3 regions of the Citrobacter pasteurii genome follow, and region 2 is predicted to be linked to each of the others. Evidence: predicted binding sites of a transcription regulator. Region 2 holds the regulator's gene; each other region holds the start of a gene.
What was found. Region 2 encodes PhoB, which activates phosphate uptake and scavenging genes when phosphate is short. Its sites were predicted from a motif close to CTGTCATAAAACTGNCNNAT; they were not measured.

Region 1 (3,709 bases), 1.1 Mb from region 2:
TGACTCAGCCGGTCTGGCTGTTGTTGATGCTGAAGGTAACATGACCCGTCTGCGTCGTCTGGGTAAAGTGCAGATGCTGACTGCTGCGGCGGAAGAACATCCGCTGCATGGTGGTACAGGTATCGCTCATACCCGTTGGGCGACACACGGTGAACCTTCAGAAGCGAACGCGCATCCCCATGTTTCTGAGCACATTGTGGTAGTGCATAACGGCATCATCGAAAACCATGAACCGCTGCGTGAAATGTTGAAAGCGCGTGGTTACACCTTTGTGTCTGAAACGGACACCGAAGTGATTGCTCACCTGGTGCACTGGGAACTGGAACAGGGCGGTACGCTGCGTGAAGCGGTACTGCGTACTATTCCGCAGCTGCGCGGGGCCTACGGCACAGTGATCATGGATACCCGTAACCCAGAAACACTGCTGGCGGCGCGTTCTGGTAGCCCGCTGGTTATCGGTCTGGGCATGGGTGAAAACTTTATCGCTTCCGACCAGCTGGCGCTGCTGCCGGTAACCCGTCGCTTTATCTTCCTGGAAGAGGGCGATATCGCCGAGGTAACGCGTCGTTCAGTCTCTATTTTTGACAAGACTGGCGCGGAAGTAAAACGTCAGGATATTGAATCTAATCTGCAGTACGACGCGGGCGAAAAAGGTATTTATCGCCACTACATGCAGAAAGAGATCTACGAACAGCCGAACGCGATTAAAAATACGCTGACCGGGCGTATCAGTCATGGCGAAGTGGATTTAAGTGAGCTTGGCCCTAATGCCAACGCGTTGCTGTCTCAGGTTGAGCATATCCAGATTATCGCCTGCGGCACGTCATACAACTCAGGCATGGTATCCCGTTACTGGTTTGAGTCGCTGGCGGGTATTCCTTGTGATGTCGAAATCGCTTCCGAGTTCCGCTATCGCAAATCTGCCGTGCGTCGTAACAGTCTGATGATTACCCTGTCCCAATCCGGTGAAACGGCAGATACCCTGGCGGGTCTGCGCTTATCTAAAGAGCTGGGCTATCTGGGGTCACTGGCAATCTGTAACGTACCGGGCTCTTCTCTGGTGCGTGAATCTGATCTGGCGATGATGACCAATGCCGGGACCGAAATCGGCGTGGCCTCCACGAAAGCCTTTACCACCCAGCTGACTGTTCTGTTAATGCTGGTGGCGAAGCTGTCTCGTCTGAAAGGTCTGGATGCGTCTATTGAACAAGAGATTGTTCACGGGTTACAGGCGCTGCCGAGCCGTATTGAGCAGATGCTGTCACAGGACAAGCGTATTGCCGCGCTGGCGGAAGACTTCTCTGACAAACACCATGCACTGTTCCTTGGTCGTGGCGATCAGTACCCCATTGCGCTGGAAGGCGCCCTGAAGCTGAAAGAGATTTCTTATATTCACGCAGAAGCGTATGCCGCTGGTGAGCTGAAGCACGGCCCGCTGGCGCTGATTGACGCGGATATGCCGGTTATCGTGGTTGCACCGAACAACGAGTTGCTGGAAAAACTGAAATCCAACATTGAAGAAGTGCGTGCTCGTGGCGGCCAGTTGTATGTCTTCGCTGATCAGGATGCAGGTTTTATCAGTAATGAAAATATGCACATCATCGAGATGCCGCATGTGGAAGAGGTGATTGCACCGATCTTCTATACCGTTCCGCTGCAACTGCTGGCGTATCACGTGGCGCTGATTAAAGGTACTGACGTGGACCAGCCGCGTAACCTGGCGAAGTCGGTTACCGTGGAATAAGCGATACCTCGCTGAACTGAAAATGCCCTGCTCAAAGCGGGGCATTTTTTTAAACCTGTTCTGTTTTTAATCAATTATCCCGCCTGTTTTATGTGACAAACCGTCATCTTCAGCTACTGTTTTCAGTGTCATAAAAAGAAAATTTTGCCGAAATATAATTGTTATATAATCGATTAAATTACTGTTTTTATACAATTTTTAATTGTTTTTCGCGCATTATTTTTCATTGTCATAAAACTGTCATATTTCGTACATTTAACTGTCACCTGTTTGTCCTATTTTGCTCACAGTAGCAACTCAAACAACAATTTACGAAAACCGTGCAGGAGACATTATGAAAGTTATGCGTACCACTGTCGCAACTGTTGTCGCCGCGACCTTATCTATGAGCGCGTTCTCTGCCTTTGCTGCAGCGAGCCTGACAGGTGCTGGTGCAACTTTTCCTGCGCCAGTGTATGCCAAATGGGCTGATACCTATCAGAAAGAAACCGGTAGCAAAGTAAACTACCAGGGTATCGGCTCCTCCGGTGGTGTAAAACAAATTACCGCAAATACCGTTGATTTCGGTGCATCTGATGCACCGTTATCTGACGAGAAGCTGGCTCAGGAAGGCCTGTTCCAGTTCCCGACAGTGATCGGCGGTGTGGTGCTGGCGGTGAATATCCCTGGCCTGAAGTCCGGTGAGCTGGTGCTTGACGGTAAAACCCTGGGCGATATCTACCTCGGCAAAATTAAGAAGTGGGATGATGAAGCCATCACCAAACTGAACCCGGGTCTGAAGCTGCCTTCACAGAATATCGCCGTTGTGCGTCGTGCAGATGGTTCCGGTACCTCCTTCGTCTTCACCAGCTACCTGGCGAAAGTGAACGAAGAGTGGAAATCTAAAATTGGCGCAGGCTCTACTGTGAACTGGCCGACCGGTCTGGGCGGTAAGGGTAATGACGGTATCGCTGCGTTCGTACAGCGTCTGCCAGGCTCTATCGGCTACGTTGAGTACGCTTATGCTAAGCAGAACAACCTGGCATACACCAAACTGGTTTCTGCTGATGGCAAACCGGTAAGCCCGACCGAAGAGAGCTTTGCTAATGCAGCGAAAGGCGCTGACTGGAGCAAAACCTTCGCTCAGGATCTGACTAACCAGAAAGGTGACAATGCGTGGCCAATCACTTCCACCACCTTCATCCTGGTGCATAAAGAGCAGAAGAAACCAGAGCAAGGCGTTGAAGTACTGAAATTCTTTGACTGGGCATATAAAAATGGCGGCAAACAGGCAAATGACCTGGATTACGCCAGCCTGCCGGACAGCGTGGTTGAGCAGATTCGTGCTGCATGGAAGACCAACGTGAAAGACAGCAGCGGTAAAGCGCTGTACTAATAGAATATCTTTAACGAGTTGGCGGATGGCGCTACGCTTATCCGCCCTACGGTTTCGACTGTAGGCCCGCTTTGTAGGCCGGATAAGCGTAGCGCCATCCGGCATGGGCAACTTCGTAAACGCGTTTAACTTAAAGAGTGATTTATGGCTGCAACCAAGCCTGCTTTTAACCCACCGGGTAAAAAGGGTGACATGATATTCAGCGCGCTGGTAAAACTGGCAGCGCTGATTGTGCTATTGATGTTGGGTGGCATTATTGTCTCTCTGATCATCTCCTCCTGGCCAAGCATCCAGAAATTTGGTTTCTCATTCCTTTGGACCAAAGACTGGGATGCGCCAAATGATATCTACGGTGCATTGGTTCCGATTTACGGTACGCTGGTTACCTCATTTATCGCACTGCTGATCGCCGTTCCGGTGAGTTTTGGCATTGCTTTGTTCCTGACGGAACTTGCTCCTGGCTGGCTGAGACGTCCGCTGGGTATCGCTATTGAACTGCTGGCGGCGATCCCGAGTATCGTTTACGGCATGTGGGGCCTGTTTATCTTTGCCCCGCTGTTTGCGACGTATTTCCAGGAGCCGGTCGGTAA
Region 2 (3,709 bases):
TCACCGCGTTATAGACGAGATTCGAGATAGCGCTACGCAACTGCTCCTCGTTCCCCCGCACGTTCAGGCTGTTATCAACATCAAAAGTAAACGTATGTTTGTGCTGGCTCAGCGTTTGCGCTTCGTGCTCGACCACGCGCAGCATCATCGGCACATCCACCTTTTCATTGAGCATCATCGCCGGTGCGGCTTCAATTTTCGACAGTGTCAGCAACTGCTTCACTAACCCTTCCATACGGTACGTTTGTTCACGCATGGTATGCAGCGCTTTTTCGCGCGTCGTCCCTTCCAGCGGATGTTCCTGCATCATTTCCAGGTAGCCCTGCAACACCGTCAGCGGGGTACGTAGCTCATGGCTGGCGTTGGCGAAAAAGTTACGTCGTGAACCTTCCAGTTGGTGCATCTGGGTAACGTCGCGCGCCACCATTAGCAGTTGCTTATCGGTGTAGGGCATTACGCGAATTTCCAGATGCCGTCCGGTGTTGAGTACCAGATTAATTGGCCGACTAAAGTCGCGTGTTTTCAGATATTGTGTGAACTCCGGGTAGCGCAACAAGTTAAGAATATTTTGCCCGCTATCATCCGGCCAGCGTAACCCTAAAACCTGCTGTGCCAGTCCGTTACACCAGAAAATACCGCCTTCTTCGGTGGTTAGCACCACTGCGTCGGGTAGCGATTCCGCCCCGCTGCGAAAGCGTTTAATGAGGTTACCCAATTCGCGACGGCGCTTTTTGTTACGCAACTGCATTTGATGCAGGCCGTAGAGCAGTGGCTCCCAACTGCCACGACCCGGTGGAGGCGTCATACTCCTGTCGACCCACAGCCACCAGGACAAACGCAATAAGTTCCAGAAATGCCAGATAAGCAGGCCCGTTACCGACGCCAGTAAAAACCAGGGTAGATAACCAAAAAAAGCGCTAAGGATAAAAGCCGGTATGCAGCAGAGGATCAGCTCCAGTACCAGCCTTTTCCATGACAATCGTTCAAGCAAACGTCTTACTCCATTTACAGCCTAATCCCTCAGGCTCTTATTACTTGCAGTCAGAAGCGGGTCGAAAAGCGATATCCCGTCCCGCGTACCGTCTGCACCATACGATCGTGTCCGCTATGCTCCAGCGCTTTACGCAACCGGCGAATATGCACATCCACTGTCCGGTCTTCCACGTAGACATTGGTTCCCCAGACATGATTGAGGAGTTGTTCACGGCTGTAGACGCGCTCAGGGTGGGTCATAAAGAAGTGCAACAGTTTGAATTCGGTCGGCCCCATATCCAGCGGATCCTCTCCGGTCATCACGCGATGCGAGGTCGGATCAAGGCTTAGCCCCTGCATCTCAATAACCTCTTCCACCGCCATCGGTGAAATACGACGCAGAACCGCTTTAATACGCGCCACCAGCTCCTTGGGAGAAAACGGCTTGGTAATATAATCATCCGCACCGGTTTCCAGACCCCGGACGCGGTCTTCCTCTTCACCTCTCGCCGTCAGCATCATCACGGGGATATCCCGCGTCATCGCTTCCCGCTTGAGGTGTTTAATAAACTGTAGACCCGAGCCGCCGGGAAGCATCCAGTCAAGCAGGACGAGATCCGGCCAGGGTTCATTAAGTTGGTTCACAGCACTGTCATAGTCTTCGGCTTCTACGGGTTGAAAACCGTTTTGCTCGAGCACGAAGCAGACCATTTCACGAATTGGAGCTTCATCTTCTACGACCAGAATACGTCTCGCCATGATTTGCCCTGTTTATAATTAAATCGTTTGCCATCAATACCGTGGCATTATGCGTCACTTTTATGACAGATTTATGAAAAGATAGTCCAGGTTTAACGCAGCCAGGCGAATTATGACAGCCCGGAAACAAGATATTACCGCCCTTGCAAGGTTATAATCTCCGCCATCGTTTTTTTGTCATGGAACTCTTATGCGCATCCTCCACACGTCTGACTGGCATCTGGGCCAAAATTTCTACAGCAAGAGCCGCGCCGCTGAACACCAGGCCTTTCTCGACTGGCTGCTGGAAACGGCACAATCCCATCAGGTGGATGCCATTATTGTGGCAGGCGATATTTTTGATACCGGCTCACCGCCAAGCTATGCCCGTGAGCTGTATAACCGTTTTGTCGTTAATCTGCAGCAAACCGGCTGTCATCTGGTGGTGCTGGCAGGCAACCACGACTCCGTCGCCACGCTCAATGAGTCCCGCGATATTCTGGCGTTTCTCAACACCACGGTCGTGGCCAGCGCGGGCCACGCGCCGCAAGTGCTACCTCAACGCGACGGCACGCCGGGCGCGATCCTTTGCCCGGTTCCTTTTTTACGTCCACGTGACATCATTACCAGTCAGGCGGGGCTAACCGGTCACGAAAAGCAGCAGCATTTATTAGGTGCAATCACCGACTATTACCAACAGCAATATCAGAACGCCAGCGCGCTGCGTGGCGACCAGAATCTGCCGATTATTGCGACAGGGCATCTGACCACCGTCGGCGCCAGTAAAAGTGACGCCGTACGTGATATTTATATTGGGACGCTGGATGCTTTTCCGGCACAAAATTTCCCACCGGCGGATTACATTGCGCTGGGACATATTCACCGGGCGCAGATCATCGGCGGTACAGAACATATTCGCTATTGCGGCTCGCCGATTGCGCTTAGTTTTGACGAGTGCGGCAAAAGCAAATGCGTCCACCTGGTGAGCTTTGAAAACGGTAAGCTGAGCGCCGTTGAGAATCTCACCGTACCGGTCACCCAGCCGCTTGCGGTACTGAAAGGCGATCTCGCCGCCATTACCGCCCAGCTTGAGCAGTGGCGCAACGTACAGCAAGATCCGCCGGTGTGGCTGGATATTGAAATTACCACCGATGACTATCTGCATGATATGCAGCGTAAAATCCAGGCCTTGACCGAAGATTTACCGGTAGAGGTGTTACTGGTGCGCCGCAGTCGGGAACAGCGCGAGCGCATCATGGTCAATGAACGTCGTGAAACATTAAGCGAACTGAGCGTGGCGGAGGTTTTTGACCGCCGCCTGGCGCTGGAAGAACTTGAAGAACCACAGCGTGAGCGGCTTAATCAGCTGTTTAGCGCAACCGTACAGACGCTTGCCGGGGAGGCTGAAGCATGAAAATTCTCAGTCTGCGCCTGAAAAACCTCAACTCCCTGAAAGGGGAATGGAAAGTTGATTTCACGGCAGAGCCTTTTGCCAGCAACGGGCTGTTCGCCATCACCGGTCCAACCGGTGCCGGGAAAACCACCCTGCTGGACGCCATTTGCCTCGCGTTGTACCACGAAACACCACGACTCAATACCGTATCGCAGTCGCAAAACGACCTGATGACCCGCGATACGGCGGAATGTCTGGCCGAAGTTGAATTCGAAGTCAGAGGCGAAGCCTATCGCGCATTCTGGAGCCAGAACCGCGCGCGCAATCAGCCTGAGGGCAATCTGCAGGTTCCGCGTGTCGAACTGGCTCGTTGCGCCGATGGCAAAATTCTCGCCGATAAAGTTAAAGACAAGCTGGAAATGACCGCCGAGCTTACCGGGCTGGATTACGGCCGTTTTACCCGCTCGATGCTGCTGTCTCAGGGGCAGTTTGCCGCATTTCTCAATGCCAAACCGAAAGAGCGCGCCGAACTGCTGGAAGAGCTGACCGGCACAGAGATTTACGGCCAAATCTCCGCCATGGTGTTTGAAAAGCACAAAGCAGCGC
Region 3 (3,709 bases), 920 kb from region 2:
ACGCTCAGGCGATTCAGAACGCCGTAAACCGCACGGTACAGTCACTCGGAGGACTGGATATTCTGGTCAACAACGCAGGGATCGCACGCGGCGGCCCGCTGGAGTCGCTGTCACTGGAGGACATCGACGCATTGATTAACGTGAACATCCGTGGCGTGGTAGTTGCCATACAGGCCGCGCTGCCGCATCTCCCTGAAGGTGGGCGAATCATCAATATTGGCAGTTGTCTTGCCAACCGCGTCGCCCAGCCGGGGATTGCCGTCTACGCGATGACTAAATCAGCGCTCAACTCGCTAACCCGTGGCCTGGCTCGTGATCTCGGCCCACGGGGTATTACCGTTAATCTTGTCCATCCCGGTCCAACGGACAGTGATATGAACCCGGCAGATGGCGAGCAGGCAGAATCCCAACGACAGCTTATTGCGACAGGGCATTACGGAACACCGGAGGATGTTGCAGCGGCGGTGACGTTTCTGGCAAGCCCAGAGGCTGGGCAGATTTCCGGCACCGGTCTGGACGTAGATGGGGGTTTGAATGCCTGAAATTAACGTTGTGTTGCGGTAAAACGTTTGTATTGCCGGATGACGGCTTACGCCTTATCCGGCCTACACAGGAACGATTACGCAAGAGATTTCGTGTTGTAGCAAGGCGGCAAACGAAGGTATCCCCAGGAGCGTAGTAAACTACGTGACTGGGGTAACTGAGCGCAGCCAACGCAGCTACGGCACGAAAGATGAAGCGTAATTAGACTTCTTCCATACGACCCAGCAGGGCATGCAGACGATCCTGCCAGCCGTTCTGCTGTTCTTTCAGGCTGTTGTTCTCACGCTCCAGCTCTTCACGCTGCTGCTGTGCAGACTGAACTTCCTGCGACAGTGAGTTGTTCTTTTCTTTCAGCTCTTCGATTTCCATCTGCAACAGCGTGATGGTATCAATCGCCTGCTGTACTTTTGCTTCCAGTTTCTCAAACACTTCTAATGACATCGTCATACCTCTCCTGAATTGCAAGGCGTTGATGGATAAAAATCCTCGTCCCGATAACCGGCGACGCCTTAATAAAAACGAGCGCACACTACTTAACACCGATTGTATGAAGCCGCGCCATCCCTGTCCAGCGGCATCCCGCGCAGATTGCGGTTTGCAACACTTTTAATCTTTGTCCTGGTGACACAACCGTCATAACTCTTAAGTGTTAACAGGATGATCGGTGAAATGATTCAGCTCACACTATTTTTGTATAACAAATACCGCGCAATGGCGCGAAAACGCTCATTTTGTTGATGGAGTACACACATTTTAATTTCGATATTTCTCGTTTTTGAGCGTTAACGATAAATTAACAGTGTGCCTACCGGCTCCGGGGATGTCAGTGACCTTCTCGCATACAATAAACATTAAACTCTTCAGGATCCGATTATGAGTCAAACATCAACCTTGAAAGGCCAGTGCATTGCTGAATTCCTCGGTACCGGGTTGTTGATTTTCTTCGGTGTGGGTTGTGTCGCTGCACTCAAAGTGGCTGGTGCTACTTTTGGTCAGTGGGAAATCAGTATCATCTGGGGTCTGGGGGTAGCCATGGCTATCTATCTGACAGCAGGCGTTTCTGGCGCACACCTGAATCCCGCGGTAACTATCGCACTCTGGCTGTTCGCCTGTTTTGATAAACGCAAAGTTGTCCCTTTTATTATTTCGCAAATTGCCGGCGCCTTTTGCGCAGCGGCACTGGTTTACGGGCTTTATTACAATCTTTTCCTCGATTTTGAACAAACTAACCATATCGTGCGCGGCAGTACCGAGAGCCTGGGTCTGGCAGGTACTTTCTCCACCTATCCGAACCCGCATATCAATTTTGTGCAGGCCTTCGCGGTTGAAATGGTCATTACCGCTATTCTAATGGGGCTGATTCTGGCTCTGACCGACGATGGTAACGGTGTACCGCGTGGTCCGCTGGCACCACTGCTGATCGGCTTGTTGATTGCCGTTATTGGTGCTTCCATGGGTCCGCTGACAGGTTTTGCGATGAACCCGGCACGTGACTTCGGACCGAAACTCTTCGCCTGGATGGCAGGATGGGGCGAGATTGCCTTCACGGGTGGTCGTGATATCCCTTACTTCCTGGTTCCGGTGTTTGGCCCAATTACCGGCGCGATTTTGGGCGCATGGGCATATCGCAAACTGATTGGTCGCCATTTACCGTGCGATGTCTGCGCGATTGAAGAAAAAGATGCGGCGGCCAACACTCAACAAAAAGCTTCGCTGTAATGTGACTACGGGACAAAAATTATGACTGAAAAAAAATATATCGTTGCGCTCGACCAGGGCACCACCAGCTCCCGCGCGGTCGTAATGGACCACGATGCGAATATCGTTGCCGTTTCACAGCGCGAATTCGAGCAAATCTACCCGAAAGCAGGTTGGGTAGAACACGACCCAATGGAAATTTGGGCGACCCAAAGCTCTACGCTGGTTGAAGTTCTGGCGAAAGCCGATATCAGTTCCGATGAAATTGCAGCAATCGGTATAACCAACCAGCGTGAAACCACCATCGTCTGGGAGCGTGAGACCGGAAAACCAATCTATAACGCCATTGTGTGGCAGTGTCGTCGTACCGCGGATATCTGCGAAAAGCTCAAGCGCGATGGCATGGAAGAGTACATCCGTAACAACACCGGCCTGGTCATTGACCCGTACTTCTCTGGCACCAAAGTGAAGTGGATCCTCGACCACGTTGAAGGCTCGCGTGAGCGAGCTCGTCGCGGCGAACTGCTGTTTGGTACCGTGGACACCTGGCTTATCTGGAAAATGACTCAGGGACGCGTACACGTCACGGATTACACCAACGCCTCGCGTACCATGCTGTTCAACATCCACTCCCTGGACTGGGATGACACGATGCTGGATGCGCTGGATATTCCGCGTGCCATGCTGCCGGAAGTTCGCCGTTCTTCTGAAGTCTACGGCCAGACCAACATTGGCGGTAAAGGCGGCACACGTATTCCTATCTCCGGTATCGCGGGTGACCAGCAGGCTGCACTATTTGGCCAGCTGTGCGTGAAAGAAGGGATGGCGAAGAACACCTACGGTACTGGCTGCTTCATGCTGATGAATACCGGCGAGAAAGCCGTTAAGTCAGAAAATGGACTGCTGACCACTATCGCTTGTGGCCCGACCGGGGAAGTGAACTACGCGCTGGAAGGTGCTGTGTTCATGGCGGGTGCGTCCATCCAGTGGCTACGTGATGAGATGAAACTCATCAGCGATGCATTCGACTCAGAGTATTTCGCCACCAAAGTGAAGGACACCAACGGCGTATATGTTGTTCCGGCGTTCACCGGTTTGGGTGCTCCATACTGGGACCCGTATGCACGTGGCGCCATCTTCGGCCTGACCCGTGGCGTAAACTCCAACCACATCATCCGCGCAACGCTTGAGTCTATCGCTTATCAGACGCGTGACGTGCTGGAAGCAATGCAGGCGGACTCCGGTATTCGTTTACACGCGCTGCGCGTGGATGGCGGTGCGGTAGCCAACAACTTCCTGATGCAGTTCCAGTCAGACATTCTCGGCACACGTGTAGAGCGTCCGGAAGTCCGCGAAGTCACCGCATTGGGTGCCGCGTACCTGGCTGGCCTGGCAGTAGGCTTCTGGCAGAATCTGGATGAGCTGCAGGAAAAAGCGGTCATTGAGCGTGAGTTCCGCCCAGGCATCG

Region 1: a site for PhoB is predicted at 1,971-1,990, ahead of pstS (phosphate ABC transporter substrate-binding protein PstS). Genes of this name have one in related genera too.
Region 3: a site for PhoB is predicted at 1,174-1,193, ahead of I6L54_RS00425 (MIP/aquaporin family protein). Genes of this name have one in related genera too.

What each region holds. Positions count from the first base shown of each region.
Region 1 is NZ_CP077262.1:282,345-286,053, forward strand. It holds gene glmS (glutamine--fructose-6-phosphate transaminase (isomerizing)) at 1-1,744, shown strand, start outside; gene pstS (phosphate ABC transporter substrate-binding protein PstS) at 2,079-3,119, shown strand; gene pstC (phosphate ABC transporter permease PstC) at 3,264-3,709, shown strand, end outside.
Region 2 is NZ_CP077262.1:4,079,666-4,083,374, forward strand. It holds gene phoR (phosphate regulon sensor histidine kinase PhoR) at 1-991, opposite strand, end outside; gene phoB (phosphate response regulator transcription factor PhoB) at 1,042-1,731, opposite strand; gene sbcD (exonuclease subunit SbcD) at 1,922-3,124, shown strand; gene sbcC (exonuclease subunit SbcC) at 3,121-3,709, shown strand, end outside.
Region 3 is NZ_CP077262.1:78,093-81,801, forward strand. It holds gene I6L54_RS00415 (SDR family NAD(P)-dependent oxidoreductase) at 1-542, shown strand, start outside; gene zapB (septal ring assembly protein ZapB) at 745-990, opposite strand; gene I6L54_RS00425 (MIP/aquaporin family protein) at 1,417-2,262, shown strand; gene glpK (glycerol kinase GlpK) at 2,284-3,709, shown strand, end outside.